Regions from separate parts of the Methylocella sp. CPCC 101449 genome, predicted to be linked through region 1. Evidence: riboswitches for the same ligand, from Rfam matches in the RefSeq annotation. Region 1 holds a riboswitch; the other holds the start of a gene.
What was found. A riboswitch is a leader RNA that binds a small molecule or an ion and turns the genes downstream of it on or off. The one in region 1 is predicted to bind thiamine pyrophosphate.

Region 1 (7,921 bases):
CCGCGCCGTGGCGATCTTTCTTGCCTATCTGGCGGCCGGTGCTGCTGGCCTGCCGGTGTTTTCCGGTTCGCCGGAGCGCGGCATCGGCCTGGCTTACCTGGCCGGCCCGACAGGCGGTTATCTCGCCGGCTATCTTCTGGCCTCCGGTGTGGTCGGCTGGCTTGCGGCGGGCAAAGGTCTGCTTGGCCGCTTCACCGCCATGCTCGTCGGTCTGGCTCTGATCTATGGGCTCGGCGTCGCGTGGCTCGCGCTCTACGTGCCGGCGGGGCAACTTCTCGCAGTCGGCGTCGCGCCGTTCCTGTTCGGCGATCTCGTGAAGATCGCTCTGGTGGCCGTTGGCGCTTCGACCCTGCCGGCTCTGGTCGCGCATCTGCGGAGCTTGCGCTCATGAACAGTGCCGACGGAACGATCCGCCACGATTGGACGATCGACGATATCGTCGTGCTGCATGATCTGCCGCTGCTCGAACTGGTGGGCCGCGCCAATGCGGTGCATCGTCAGCATCACGATCCCAACAAAGTGCAGCGCGCCAGCCTGCTGTCGATCAAGACCGGCGGCTGTCCGGAAGATTGCGGCTATTGTTCTCAATCGGCGCATCACCGCGAGGTGAAGCTGACGCGTGAAAAGCTGATGAATCCGCAACAAGTGCTGGCGCTCGCGGCGACGGCGAAAGCGGCCGGCGCGGAGCGTTTCTGCATGGGCGCGGCCTGGCGCAAGGTGCGCGACGGCCAGGAGTTCGACGCGGTCATCGACATGGTGAAAGGCGTGCGTGCGCTCGGCATGGAAGCCTGCGTGACGCTGGGCATGCTGCAGCCGCATCAGGCCGAGCGCCTCGCCGAGGCAGGCCTTACCGCCTATAATCACAACCTCGACACGAGCCCGGAGTTTTACGGAAAGATCGTGTCGACACGCACCTATCAGGATCGGCTCGATACGCTTGCCACGGTGCGCTCCTGCGGCATCGATCTGTGCTGCGGCGGTATTATCGGCATGGGCGAGACGATCCGCGATCGCGCGTCGATGTTGCAGGTTCTGGCGCAGATGAATCCGCATCCCGAAAGCGTGCCGATCAATGCGCTCGTCGCGGTCGCGGGAACGCCGCTCGCCCATCGTTCGCGGATCGATCCGCTGGAACTGGTGCGCATGGTGGCGACGGCGCGGATCGTCATGCCGCAATCGACGGTGCGGTTGTCGGCGGGTCGTTCATATCTCAACCGTGAAGCGCAGATTCTCTGCCTGATCGCCGGCGCCAATTCGCTGTTTTACGGCGACACTTTGTTGACGACACCTAATGCCGATCTGGGCGAAGACGCCGATCTGTTCGCGGCCATCGGTGAACGGGAAAGTATTCTCGCGTCTTGACATCGCTATGGGCGTGGTTTCACACTGCGTCCATTCCAGGGAGATCCCCGGCAAGGGGCTGAGAAACCGCTGGCACGCCGGATCATCCGGATGAACGCGCGGAAATCCTTAGAACCTGATCCGGTTCATACCGGCGGAGGGATTGGATTTCGCGCGCAAGCCACACCGATCATCTCCGCCGGCACACCGGCCGAGGAGATGCGATGCGTGGTCCACCCCCCACTGCTTTTCGACGCGTCCGTTCGGACGCGCAGCCTGCCGCGCCTGAACCGCCGTCTTCGTGCGATGTGGCGATCATCGGCGGTGGCTTGATCGGTTTGTCGATCGGCTGGCGTCTGGCACGACGCGGCCTTGACGTCGCGTTGTTCGAGCGCGGCACCGTTGGTCAAGGCGCGAGCCTCGCGGCCACGGGCATGCTGGCGGCGGCGGCCGAACTCGAGCCCGGCGGCGAAACACATCTGGCTCTGGCATTGGAAAGCCAGCGGCTGTGGCCGCTCTTCGCGCGCGAGCTTGAAGGTGACGGCGGCGGCAGCGTCGATTATCGCGCCGATGGCGTGCTTCTGGTGGCGCTCGGCCGCGAAGAGGTCGATCGTCTGCGCATGCGCTACGATCTGCAGCAGCGCTGCGGTCTTGCCACGCAATGGCTCAACGCCGCGCAATGCCGCGCGCTCGAACCCGGTCTCAAACCCGCCGTCATTGCCGGCATTTTCTGTCCCGCCGATCATCAGGTCGATCCGCCGCGTGTGATGGCGGCGTTGCGCCAAGCCTTCCTGGCGCAAGGCGGCACGCTCGCTGAACAATGCGAGGCGCAGCCGGAGATGGCGGGTGGTCGCGTGACGGGCGTCACCACGCGCCATGGTCCGTGTGCGGCGCGGATTGTCGTGCTGGCTGAGGGGGCCTGGACGCAACATGCTGGCCTCGACATTCCCGTGCGCCCGCTGAAAGGGCAATCGCTGGCTCTGCGTCCGATGGCGCCAGCTCTGTCGCGCATGGTCTGGACCGAACAGATTCATCTCGCGCCGAAAAGCGACGGCACGCTGATCGTCGGCGCAACGATGGAGGAATGCGGTTTCGACGACACTGTCACGGCCGGGGGTCTCTACGCGCTGCTCGAAGCGGCGCGGCGCGCTCTGCCAGGGGTCGAGGACATGCCGCTTGAGGCAGTATGGTCAGGCTTCCGCCCGACCTCGATCGACGATGCGCCGATTCTTGGCGAGACCGGCGTCGCCGGCCTGCTTGTCGCCACCGGGCATCATCGCAACGGCTATCTGCTGGCGCCAGTCACGGCAGCGGCGATCGAGCAATGCGTCGTCGATGGCCTCATTTCAGGGCCAGCGGCCGAATTCGGCGCGGCCCGCTTCACCGAACTGATGGGAGCACACGCATGAAATTGATCGTCAATGGGCAGGAGCGTGACAGCGCCGCCGCGACGCTCGATGCACTCTGGCGCGAAGAGACCGCCGAACTCGATCTGCCTAATACGAAGGGTTTTGCCATCGCGCTGAATGGTAAGGTCGTGCGTCAGCCCGATTGGGCCAAGACGTCTTTATCCGACGATGACCGCGTGGAAATCATCCGCGCCTTTGCCGGAGGTTGATATGACGGATGCTCTCACCATAGCCGGCGTCACCCTGTCGTCGCGGCTGTTCATCGGCACGGCGGGCTATCCCAACCAGCGCATCATGGTCGATGCCATCGCAGCGAGCGGTGCCGATCTCGTCACGCTGTCGGTGCGCCGTATCTCTCTGCAAGGTCACGGATCGGATACGGTGCGTCTGCTCGCCGGCCGTCGCTTTCTGCCCAATACCGCGGGTTGCGAGACGGCGCGTGATGCCATCCTCACCGCGCAATTGGCGCGCGAAGCCTTGGGCACCGATTGGATCAAGGTTGAGGTCATCGGCGATCGCGAGACGCTTTATCCCGATGTCGGCGAATTGCTGGCAGCGACGCGTGAGTTGGTGGATGACGGCTTCGTCGTGCTGCCCTATTGCAATGACGATCCGGTGGTGTGCGCGCGTCTCGCCGATCTCGGCGCTGCGGCGGTCATGCCGATGGGCTCATTGATCGGCTCTGGCATGGGCGTTGCCAATCCCGGCAATCTCGAATTGATCTGCGCCCGTTCGCCCGTGCCGGTGATCGTCGATGCCGGCATTGGCACGGCCTCCGATGCCGTCATCGCCATGGAATGCGGCGCGAGCGGCGTTTTGCTCAACACGGCGGTGGCCAAGGCCGACGATCCCGTGCGTATGGCCCATGCCATGCGGTACGCGGTGAAGGCGGGCTGGAACGCGCGCCAGGCCGGCCGCATCGCGCGCCGGGGCCGGGCCGAACCGTCGAGCCCGCAGCTCGGGCTGGTCGGCTCGTGAGCCTGCCGGACCGGCTGCTTGTTGTCACCGACCGGCATCAGGCGCCGCGCGATCTCATCGACGTGGTCGATGCGGCGCTTGCCGGCGGCGCGCGCTGGATCTGGTTTCGCGATCGCGATCTGGCGGCCGGCGAACGTCGGGACATTGCACGGCGTCTGCGCGATTTGACGAGAACATATGGCGCGGTGCTGACGATTGGCGGTGATGCCGGGCTGGCGGTCGAGGTGGGCACGCCAGCGGTTCATCTGTCGTCGATAGACGATATAGGTGCGGCGCGCGCGTTGCTCGGCGCCGATGCGCTGATCGGCATCTCCGCTCACAATGAAACCGAGGTGCAAGCGGCGAAAGCGGCCGGTGCTGATTATGCGACCCTGAGCCCGATCTTCCTCACCGCCAGCAAGCCCGGCTATGGCCCGGCTTTGGGCACGGCGACATTGCAGCGCGTCCGTGCCATCGGCTTGCCGGTGATCGCGCTCGGCGGGATCACCGGCGATCGGGTGCCGGCTTGTCTGGCCGCCGGCGCTGCTGGCGTTGCGGTGATGGGCGATGTGATGCGCGCGGAAGATCCGGAAGCGGTCGTGCTTCGCTTCCGCGCGGCGCTCGATCGTCCCCTTACTGCATCTTGATGTCGCCATCCTTGATGATGGTGCGGTATTTGTTGTTCTCGTTCGTCAGGAAGCTCGTCAGATCGTCGCCGACGAGCTTGCGGACGGCGATGGCCTGATCGGCGAGCTTCTTCTTCAGCTCCGGATCGTCGAGAACTTTCAGGGTGCCGGCGCGCAGCTTGTCGGTGACGGCGGCGGGCATGTTGGCGGGGCCGAAGAAGCCGATCCACAGTTCCAGGTCGAAGCCGGCAAGGCCCGGCGTATCGGAGAGCGGCGGCACTTGCGGCGCGAATTCGGTGCGGCTGGGCGAGGTGACGGCGAAGGCCTTGGCCTGACCGGCCTGGATGAAAGGCAAGGCCGAGGCGAGGGAGGCCACGCCGAGATCGATATGGCCGGCGATCACGTCGGTGATCACGGGGGCGGCGCCGCGATAGGCGACATGCGAGATTTTCGTTTGCGTGCGGAATTTGATCGCTTCGCCGGCGAGATGCATGAAGGTGCCAGCGCCCGCACTGCCATAGGAGAGCGTGTCCGGCTTGGCGCGCGCCAGCGCCAGCACGTCGGCGAGCGATGTGGCGGCAAGGCCCGGCTTGCCGAGGACCACCATTGGCCCGGTACCGATCATGCTGATGGCGGTGAGGTCCTTCAGCCCGTCATAGGGTGTCGGTTGCAAGAGCTGGCGGATCAGCACTTCCGAGCCGGAGCCGATCAGCAGCGTATAGCCATCGGGCTTGGCGGTGGCGACGCGATGGGCGCCGACGCCACCGCCGGCGCCGCCGACATTCTCGATCACCAAGGGCTGGCCGATCTGCCGCTCGAGCCGCTCGGCGAACAGCCGGCCGACGATGTCGGAGGAGCCGCCGGCCGCATAGGGCACGATCAAGGTGATGGGCCGATCGGGATATTCGGCGGCGGCGGGCGGCGCGAAAACGCAGGCCGTGGCGACGGCTGTCGCGATCCATGTGGTCCAAAAACGCATGCGACCCTCCCGGTCTTAGTCTGTGCCTGCGACGGCAGGCTTTCCCTCAAGATGTCCGCCCTCAAACTGTGCGGGCCAGCCAGTCGCGCAGCAGCCTGTTGACGTTCTGCGGCGCGGTCAGGTTGACCATGTGGCGGTGGTTTTCGATGATTTCGCCGATGCCGGCCGGCGCGGCTGCGGCCATGTCCCGCGCCATGGCGGGTGTCGAATTGGGGTCGCCTTCGCCTGTGAGAAACAGGGCGGGGCCGGCGACGGTCGGCCAAGCGTCGGCAAAAGCCAGATCGCCGCGCGCGAAAGCGCCATAGGCGGTGGCATAGCCTTTCGGGTCGAGCTGACGCAGCAAGGTTTTGGTCAGTCGATAGGCTTCGCTTGCCTGGCAGCTTGCGTCGAACCAGCGCTGCAAGGGGCCGTCGTAATCGATCTCGCCGGCGCGGATGGCGTCGGCACGGGCGATAACGGCGGCACGCGCCTGATCGTCGCGGCGATAGACGCCGTTGAGCAGCGCCACACGCTTGATGCGTTGGCCGAAGGTGGCGGCCATGCCGCCGGCAATCATCGCGCCCATGGAGTGACCGGCGAGATTGACCTCCGCCAGACCAAGATCATCGAGCGCCGTGCCGCACCAGGCGACGAAGGCTTCGAGCGGCGCGTCGTCATCGACGAGGCGTTCGCTCTCGCCGTGACCGGGCATGTCGATGGCGATGACGCGATGGTCGGTGCTGAGTGCCGAGATCTGCGGCAGCCAGGCTTCGAGCCGCAGGCCGACGCCATGGATCAGAACCAGCGGATCGCCGCTGCCGACATCGACATAAGCCGCGCCACCGCGCGTTTTAGACCGCGGCGGGATTGGCAACGTCATGGCCGAGTTCTTTGAGGTCTTCGTAGCGATTACCGATGCGGTGATGCGGCCGGCCGCCGACGGAAGCGCCCAGCGCGATGACGATTTCATTGGCCGCCGGGGCATCGGGAATGGCGGTCTGGATCGTCAGATAGTGGGAGCGGCGGCCTTCGTCGTTCTTGTCCATGAGCGGGATCATGAGCGGGGCATTGGCCGGGCCGCGCGTATTGGTGAAGGCGAGATAGGATTTGGCGCCGACGGCCTGGCGATAGTGATTGCCGAAGCGCAGTGTGTGGATGAGAGCGGAGCCGTGTTCGACCTCGCCGTCGAGGCCGACGACCGCGGCCTTGCCATAGCCTTCCACCGCTTCGCCGGAACCGACGGCATCGAGGATCATGCCGGTCAGGAGCTGGCCCAGCACCGGCGCGATCTCATGGATTTCGGGTTTGAGATTTTCGACGAAGCCGCGGCCGGCCCAGGGATTGGTGAGGACCGCCATGGCCGCGAACAGTTTCAGCGGTTGCGCGGCGGCCTTCTGGCCTTCGATGAAGGTCGTCTCGACCTGCAGCAGTGTTTTACGGAGAGCTAAAGCCACGGGCCTCTTCCTGTGCCATTCAATACTACTATATTATGGCATACCAAAATGGCGGGCGTCAATCGGCTGGGTTTGGGGAGGTTTGGTTAAACCTCGGTGTCATCCCGGGCGCCCAGCGGGCGACCCGGGATCCAGGGGCGTGTGGTAGGGGCTTCGGTCGGACGCCCCTGGCTCCCGGATCACGCTGCGCGTGTCCGGGATGACACAGATGGAGACGCAAAATCAGCTAGTTAGGATGTTTAAGCCGTCGCGCTTTCCGCCAGCATATCGCGGGCGATGGCCGAGGCCTGGGCGACGTGCTCCTGGGCGGCGCGGGCGGCGGCATCGCCATTGCCCTTGCGGATGGCATCGACGATGCGCTGCATTTGCGCCGGGCCGTTGGCGTCGCGTCCGGGTGTACGGATCGTCATCGAGCGCAGGCGGTTGATGCGGGCGGTGAGCGCATTCACCACGCCCCAGGCGACGTCGCGCCCGGCGCTTTCGAACAGGGTGCGGTAGAATTCGGAGGTCTCGCTCAGCACGCGGTTCATGTCGCGCTTGCGATAGGCGCTTCTGATCCGTTCCAGCGCTGCATCGAGCGCGTCGGCGATTTCAGCTTTGTTGCCTTGCGCGCAGGCCTTGGCGGCCATGCCTTCGAGCGCGCCGCGAATTTCATAGATCTGCATGGCCTGTTCGGGCGTCGTCAGCGCGACGATGGGACCGCGCGTGCCTGACGTCGAGACCAGCCCTTCGGATTCCAGATGGCGCAGCACTTCGCGCACGATGGTGCGGCTGACGCCGAGCTGCGTGCACAGATCGCGTTCGACCAGACGCGCGCCCGGCTTGAAATGCGATTCGAGGATCGCGTCGCGCATCTTCTCCAGCGCCAGTTCGCGCAAGCTGCGCGAGAGCCCGCCGACATTCAGCGACAAGGGTTCGGCGGCGGCTTTCTTCGACGGGGGCATCTCGAACCTTGCATCACGCGATGGCTTTTAGAATGCCATAATACGAGATGCGCCAAGACGCTGACAAGCCGATGCTTGCCAGTGCCTGTTAAAGGCCGAGATAAGCTTGTCGCACGCGTTCGTCGGCGAGCAGTTCCGCCCCGGTGCCCGACAGGGTGACGCGGCCGTTTTCGAGCACATAGGCGCGATTGGCGATTTTCAGCGATACGGCGACATTCTGCTCGACCAGGAC
Region 2 (7,921 bases), on a different contig from region 1:
AGGCCAGTTTCTCGGAAGTGACGGAAAGTAACGTCGTTTTCTTTCTGACCTTCGACGAAGCCAATCCGTCATCGATCCGCCGTTGTCTCGAACAGGCCCGCATCAATGCGCGGACCATCCGCACGGCGCTGACCGCGGAAATGTGGCAATCGATCAATGCCGGCTGGCTCGAACTCAAAGCCATGGAGGAAAAGCGGCGTGGCGGCGAATATTCGGGCGCCGACAGCATTCAGCCGTTCCTCGAATTCGTCAAAGCCGTTTCGCTCGATTTCGACGGCTCTTCCTACCGCACCATGCTGCGCAACGACGCTTATTGGTTCAATCGCATCGGCCTCTATTGCGAGCGTGCCGACAATACCGCGCGGTTGATGGACGTGAAATATAACGTCCTCCTACCGAAGACCGAGGAAGTCGGTGGCTCCCTCGACTATTTCCAGTGGACGGCGATCCTGCGTGCCGTCTCGGCCCAGACCGCCTATCACTGGGTCTATCGCGAGAGCGTCAAACCCTGGCTCATCGCCGACCTTCTTATCCTGCGCAAGGAAATGCCGCGCTCGCTCGCCTATTGCTATGACGGCCTGACCCGCTTCCTCGACAGTCTCGGCAAGGCTTACGGCAAGCAGGGTATTGCCCAGCGCCATGCACGCAACATCCTGCGCCGTATCGACAGCGCTTCGATGGAAAGCATCTTCCAGCAAGGCCTGCATGAGTTCGTCACCAAATTCATCGAAGACAACAACCGTCTCGGTGCCTTGATCGCCGAACAATATCTCCATCATTGAGCCGCCATGCGCATCCGCATCCAATACGAAACCGTCTACACCTATGCGACGCCGCCACGTTCGGTGATTCAAGTGCTGCGGATGACGCCGCGCAATCATGAGGGACAGCACGTCATCGACTGGCGGCTCGATATCGATGCCAATTGCGTCCTGAAATCGTCCGAGGATGGCTTCGGCAACCTCGTTCACACCTTTACGGCCATGGGCCCCATCCCTCAGCTCATCGTCAGCGCCGAGGGCGAGGTGGAGACCTTCGACACGTCCGGTTTCGTCCGCAATGCGGTTGAACGCTTTCCGCCCGAACTTTATTTGCGCCAATCGCCCCTTGCCATCGCCGACGAACGCCTGAAGGCTCTGGCCGCCTCCATGGAGGGGGACAGCGATCACGCACGCCTGCACACCCTCCTCGACACTCTGCACGAAAAGCTCGATTTCGACACTGACCCGACCCACGGCGTCACCACCGCCGCCCGCGCCTATGCCGCCGGCGCGGCCGTAGCCGCCGATTTCGCCCACATCTTCATCGCCTGCGCCCGGGAGATGAATGTGCCCGCGCGCTTCGTCAGCGGCCATATCGCTTTGCCCGAGGACAGCAGCGTTCGGCACGCTGCCCATGCCTGGGCCGAAGCCTATATTCCGGACTATGGCTGGATCGGTTTTGATCCAGCCCTGGGCAAATGCCCGGAAGAGAGTCATGTGCGTGTCGCCTGCGCCCTGGATCATCTGGGCGCCGCCCCGGTGCGTGGTGCCCAGACTGGCGGCGACGGCGAGGCTCTTGACGTACGCATCAACGTCGTCGATAGCCAAAACCAGTAATTACAGGCGCGTTCGCGGACCGGAGGTTTCGCCCATGACCTATTGCTGCGGCGTGCTCGTGCGCGAAGGTCTCGTGATGATTGCCGATACCCGCACCAACGCGGGCATCGACAACATTTCGACCTTCCGCAAGCTGCATATTTTCCAGAAGCCCGGCGAAAAGGTGATGCTGCTGTCCACCGCCGGCAACCTGTCGCTGACCCAGACGGTGGTGAACTACATCACCGAGGGCATGGAGAATCCGGAAACCAAAGAGATCGAGCGGTTGCTCGATTGCACCAGCATGTTCGCGGCCGCCGAGTTGATCGGCCGAGCCGTCCGCCGGGTACGCGCGGTGAACGGCGAAATGCTCGAGCAGGAAAATGTCTCGTCGAGCACCACGTTCCTGTTCGGCGGTCAGATGAAAGGCCGCCGCCTGCGGCTCTTCATGATCTATTCCGCCGGCAATTTCATCGAGGCGACCGCCGACACACCCTTCTTGCAAATCGGTGAGTTGAAATACGGCAAGCCGGTGCTCGATCGCGCCGTCAGCTACGACACCAATGTCAGCGACGCTCTCAAGCTCAGCCTCATTTCGATGGATTCGACCATGCGCTCTAATCTCAGCGTCGGCCTACCCATCGACATGGCTGTGTTGAAGCGTGACGCGATCGAACTGGCACTCGACGGTCGCATCGACAACACGGATCCCTACTTCCATGATTTGCGCGATCGCTGGTCGACAGCTTTGCGACAGGCGCACCTCAACATCCCGGCGCCGCCCTACGGACGCCTGAAACCTTAATCCGACATCACGGTCACGCGGTTTGCGACCATGCCCTCGCCATTGCGCACGGCCTGCACGCGGACTTTGAGACCGGGTTTCAACATCGATCGCTCGACCTGATCGATCCGCGTCACCGGCACACCGGGATCAAGCACCAGTTCGGACTCTCCACCGGGAAAGCGCACCTTCATCGTATTGCTGCCGTTGGCGAGAACCGTACCGGTGACAGTGGCGTTGGTCATCGTCTGTCCGGCGGATGCGCCGCTCATCGGCCGTTGTCCCTCGCCAAGCCCACGCAAGGCTTCCGGGAAGATGCGCAGTTCGGTCGAGTGCAGTTTGCCATCGTCCTTCACGACAGCGGCCGAGGCGACAAAATCGTTCGGCTTGATGTCGTTCAATGTCGCGACTTTGTTTTGCAACACGACGAGACTGGGCGCGAGCGCAAAAGTCTCCGTATTGGCGTCGGTCTTCACGACAACCGAAGCCGAATCAAGCCGCTCGATCGTACCCACCGCGTTATAGGTGCCGGGCGCCTGCGCCACGGCTGAAGCAGCCGTCAAAAACAACGCTACGCCCGAAAACAAGATACTCTTCATGGGATGAACCTTTGGATTTCCCGCGCGCCACAGCCCGTCGTTGCGGGCATGGAAACACTGCGATCAAAACGGCGCAATCGGCTGGAAATCACAATCCCGCCATCGCCCGACCACCGCAGTTCCATCGGCATCCGGTCGATCACATGCGAACCAAGGCTTTTGCCTTTTTTCGAACGGTTCAAAGCAAACTTGCCGTTCCTTCCCTTTCGCGCTAGCTTTCGGACAGCCAGGGGTGCTGCCGGATTGTCCGGCAGCTGAGATCACACCCTTAGAACCTGATCTGGTTTGCACCAGCGGAGGGACGGCGAGCAGGCAAAGCCTATTTGCGGGCGTGGCCTATTCTTTCCTCCGGGTTCGTCGAGAACGATAGACGCTTGTGGTCTGGCGTCACGGAGACGCCGCATGAATATCCAGCCCAAACCCAGTTCGCTCATTCCCGAAACCGTCACCACCGGCTCCCTGACTGGCTCGCGCAAGGTCTATCACACGCCCCAGGGCCATCCCGACGTGCATGTGCCGTTCCGCGAAATCACTCTCACGGATCCGAACGAACCTGCCCTGCGCGTCTATGATGCGTCCGGCCCCTATACCGAAGTCGATCCCGGCATCGACCTGTCGAAAGGCTTGAAGAAAATCCGCCAACCGTGGGTCGAGCGCCGCGGCTTCTCGGCCTATCAAGGCCGCGCGGTTCTGGACGTCGACAACGGCGGCGTGAGTGGCGACAAGCTGGTGCCGGCCTGCCCCGCCAACACCCAGCCGCTTTCCGGCGAAGGCGCCAAATACGTCACACAATATGAATTCGCGCGCGCCGGCATCATCACCGAGGAAATGGTCTATGTGGCGCATCGTGAGAATCTCGGCCGCGAGAAAATGCTGGCCGGCGCGCAGGAGAAGCTTGCCGACGGCGAGAGCTTCGGCGCCGCCATTCCAGCCTTCGTGACGCCGGAATTCGTCCGCGAAGAAATCGCCCGCGGCCGCGCCATCATTCCCGCCAATATCAACCATCAGGAACTCGAGCCGATGATCATCGGCCGCAACTTCCTGGTAAAGGTCAATTCCAACATCGGCAATTCCGCCGTCACCTCTTCGGTGGCGGAAGAAGTCGAGAAAATGGTGTGGTCGATCCGTTGGGGCGCCGACACGGTGATGGACCTCTCCACCGGCCGCAACATCCACAACATCCGCGATTGGATCATCCGCAATTCTCCGGTGCCGATCGGTACGGTGCCGATCTACCAAGCGCTGGAAAAGGTCGGCGGAGACCCGCTGAAGCTTGATTGGGAAGTGTTCAAGGACACTCTGATAGAACAGGCCGAACAAGGTGTCGATTACTTCACGATCCACGCCGGCGTGCGTCTCAAGTATGTGCCGCTGACCGCCCGCCGCGTCACCGGCATCGTCTCGCGTGGTGGCTCGATCATGGCGCGCTGGTGTCTCGCGGGCCACCGCGAGAGCTTCCTCTACGAGCACTTCGGCGACATTTGCGACATCATGCGCAAATACGACGTGTCGTTCTCGCTGGGCGATGGCCTGCGCCCTGGTTCCATCGCCGATGCCAACGATGCCGCCCAATTCGGCGAGTTGGAAACCCTGGGCGAACTCACCAAGATCGCCTGGGAAAAGGGCTGTCAGGTGATGATCGAGGGCCCCGGCCATGTGCCGATGCATAAGATCAAGATCAACATGGAGAAGCAGCTCAAGGAGTGCCACGAAGCGCCCTTCTACACGCTTGGACCGCTGACGACAGACATTGCACCGGGCTACGATCACATCACCTCCGGCATCGGCGCGGCGATGATCGGCTGGTTCGGCACGGCCATGCTCTGCTACGTCACGCCGAAGGAACATCTCGGCCTGCCCGATCGCGACGACGTAAAAACCGGCGTGATCACCTATCGTATCGCCGCCCATGCGGCCGATCTCGCCAAAGGCCATCCGGCGGCGCAGATCCGCGACGATGCGATGAGCAAGGCGCGCTTCGAATTCCGCTGGGAAGACCAGTTCAACATCGGTCTCGACCCCGATACCGCGCGCGCCTATCACGACGAAACCTTGCCGAAGGACGCCCATAAGACGGCGCACTTCTGCTCGATGTGCGGACCGAAATTCTGCTCGATGAAAATCACGCAGGATCTGCGAGTGGAAGCGGCGGCCATGCTCGACAATGAGAAAGCAGCCCTAGAAGGGATGGCCGAAAAAAGCCGCGAATTCCTTGAGGGCGGCGGCAAGCTCTACGTCAAGCAATAAAGCTCGCTATAAAACGATTGCATGCCCGGCTCCGAACGGGCATGCACGACATCAAGATCAAGATTGACCCGCCTGACACTCATCAGGCGGAAGGGAGAATGCACGGATGAACCCGACACGACGGCGTATCTTGGCCGGCACCGCTGTCCTGCCGCTGGCGGCACCAGCCGTTGCCCGTGCCCAAACGCCGATTGTCTGGCGCATGGCCACCTCCTGGACCAAGGGCCTGCCCGGTCCCGGCGTTTCCGCCGATCGATTGGCTGAGCGCATCACGACCATGAGCGGCGGCCGGCTGCGCGTCGATGTCTTTCCAGCCGGCGCCGTCGTTCCCGCCTTCGGCGTTTTCGATGGTGTTGCTTCCGGCGCCGTCGAAATGGGCCATACCGCTTCGTTCTTCTGGGATGGCACGTTGCCCGGCGCCGCCTTCTTCACCACCGCCCCGTTCGGTCTGGGGCCGCTCGCCCATCAAACCTGGATCGAACATCGCGGCGGCCAGCAGCTTTGGGACGAACTCTACCGGCCGCGTGGCGTGCGGGGTCTGCTGGCCGGCAATACGGGGCCATCGATGGGTGGCTGGTTCCGCAAACCGATCGAAAGCAGCCGCGATGTCTCCGGCATGCGCATCCGCGTCTCCGGCATGGGAGGCGACGTTTACGCCGCCATGGGCGCGACCCCGCAGAATATCCCGCCCGGTGACATTTATACGGCCCTGGAAAAGGGTTCCATCGACGCGGTGGAGATTCTCTCGCCCGCCAACGATCTGCCCCTCGGCCTCTACCGCATCGCGCCCTTTTACTACATGCCAGGCTTCAACAAGCCGAATGGCGCGGGCGAAGCGCTGATCTCCCTCGCCGCCTTCGCCAAGCTGCCGGCCGATCTACAACGCATCATCGAAACCGCCTGCTCGGCCGAACATTCAGCCGGCCTTGCCGAAGCCGAACAGATGAACGCCGGCGCGATCATCGAACTCGCCAAGCTCGGCACGAAAATCACGCCCTTCCCGGCCGACTTCATCAAAGAAGCGCGGGAGAAGGCCGCGGCCGTCATCGAGAACAAGGCCAAGACCAGTCCGCTGACTGCGAAAATCGTCGCCTCCTATCGCGATGCGCTAGGCACCGGCAACACCTGGTCGCGCATCGGGACTTATATGGAACAGGCGCTCCGCGCCCCATAAAAAAACGCCGGGCGATGCCCGGCGTTCCTGTCTGGATCGACGCTCTGATCGAAATCAGAACTTCATCGTCGCGGTCACCGTCATCAGGCGGCCCGGCGCCATATAGGTGAACGGCGTGTTGCTGCGATAGAAGGCATCGTAGATGCGCGTGTTGAAGATATTGTAGACGGCAAACTTCAGAGCGAACATCTTGTTGATGTGCACGTCGGCAAAGGCATCGAAACGCCAGGACGACGGCAGCACGTTGCCGGTCGTGGCCGCCAGCGTTCCACCATACTGCTTGGAGGTGTAGGTCGCCTGACCACCAACCTCGAAGTACTGGTTGATGCGATATTTGCTCATCAGATTGAAGGACTGATGCGCCACGTTGGCGAGCTGCCGGCCCACGTTCGCGGCGATGGCCGTCTTCGTCACCTTTGAGTCCATCAACACCAAGCCACCGTAGACACTCCAATTGTCGGTGATCTTGCCATTGAGGCCGAATTCGACACCCCGCACGCGGTAAGCGCCCGAACCCACAACGACCGTGCCAATCTGCTCGCGCGCATTGTCTTTCGTCGTTTGGAACAAAGCGGCCGTGGCCAGAAGCTTCTGGTTGAAGAACTCCCACTTGGTACCGACTTCGATAGCCGTGTTACGTTCGGGACCAGCCGCCACATTGCCGGCGACGAGCCCGCCGTAATCCGACGCGCCACCGTCGACATCCGCGCCGACCGGGTTGGATGAGGTCGCGATCGCCGCATAGATGCTGGCGTTCGGCAGCGGCTTGATGGTCAGGCCGGCGTTATAGTTGAAGAGGCCATCCGAACGGCTCAACCGCGGGCTCGCCGGCGTCGGCGCGAACGGACGTAGCGCGATATTGTAGTGGTCGTAGCGGATACCGCCGTTGAAGATGATGAAGTCGTTATAGTTGGCGTTATGAATGAGGTACGCCGCCTGGGTATCGATATTGATGACCGTCGGCTGGAAGTTGCGCCGCGGCTCATTCGGGAAAGCCGCGTCGTTGAACGGGTTCCAGAGATTGAATGTATAGGAGCCGCTAGCGGTCGTCGGCGACGGGAAGGCTTCCGACGCCAAGCCTACATAGCTCTCGCGTGATGTCCGTTCACGCGAGAATTCAACGCCAGCGACCGTGGTGTTCTGCACCAGGCCGGTATTGTACTTGAGCGTTACGTCGGTCTGGTTCGTATAGAAACTCGTGACCTGATAACGGCTCTTCGGATTGCCTTGGGTCGTCCACAAGAGCGGATTCGGATTGGTGGTGTTGACCGATTCCGGCGGCGTCGCCACATAATCGAGGATCGACTTGCCCGCCCGGAAGCGTGAATTCAGCGTGATCCAATCGGTTAGCTTGGCTTCCATGGCGAAGGAGCCGGCGGACGTGCCGTAACGCTGGAAGTCGCGGTTGACGAGACCGTAGTAGTTGCTGCGGCGAACGCCCAATTCCGTCCACGGCTTCAGCAAAGTGCGGTTATAGGGCACGCCCCAATCCGGCAGCCCATCAAACTTGATGTAGGTATAGTCAGCGACAAACTTCAGC

Region 2: another riboswitch for thiamine pyrophosphate. It lies ahead of thiC (phosphomethylpyrimidine synthase ThiC); the one in region 1 lies ahead of thiO (glycine oxidase ThiO).

Annotation. Positions count from the first base shown of each region.
Region 1 covers NZ_JAPDHU010000001.1:1,578,655-1,586,575, forward strand. The annotation lists gene OIM99_RS07250 (biotin transporter BioY) at 1-391, shown strand, start outside; gene bioB (biotin synthase BioB) at 388-1,362, shown strand; TPP riboswitch at 1,391-1,522, shown strand; gene thiO (glycine oxidase ThiO) at 1,566-2,750, shown strand; gene thiS (sulfur carrier protein ThiS) at 2,747-2,959, shown strand; gene OIM99_RS07270 (thiazole synthase) at 2,919-3,728, shown strand; gene OIM99_RS07275 (thiamine phosphate synthase) at 3,725-4,354, shown strand; gene OIM99_RS07280 (tripartite tricarboxylate transporter substrate binding protein) at 4,341-5,312, opposite strand; gene OIM99_RS07285 (alpha/beta hydrolase) at 5,374-6,171, opposite strand; gene OIM99_RS07290 (amino acid synthesis family protein) at 6,143-6,745, opposite strand; gene OIM99_RS07295 (GntR family transcriptional regulator) at 6,985-7,689, opposite strand; gene OIM99_RS07300 (ABC transporter ATP-binding protein) at 7,778-7,921, opposite strand, start outside.
Region 2 covers NZ_JAPDHU010000002.1:1,788,223-1,796,143, forward strand. The annotation lists gene OIM99_RS19480 (alpha-E domain-containing protein) at 1-782, shown strand, start outside; gene OIM99_RS19485 (transglutaminase family protein) at 789-1,598, shown strand; gene OIM99_RS19490 (peptidase) at 1,633-2,382, shown strand; gene OIM99_RS19495 (hypothetical protein) at 2,379-2,960, opposite strand; TPP riboswitch at 3,179-3,280, shown strand; gene thiC (phosphomethylpyrimidine synthase ThiC) at 3,363-5,207, shown strand; gene OIM99_RS19505 (TRAP transporter substrate-binding protein) at 5,314-6,381, shown strand; gene OIM99_RS19510 (TonB-dependent receptor) at 6,436-7,921, opposite strand, start outside.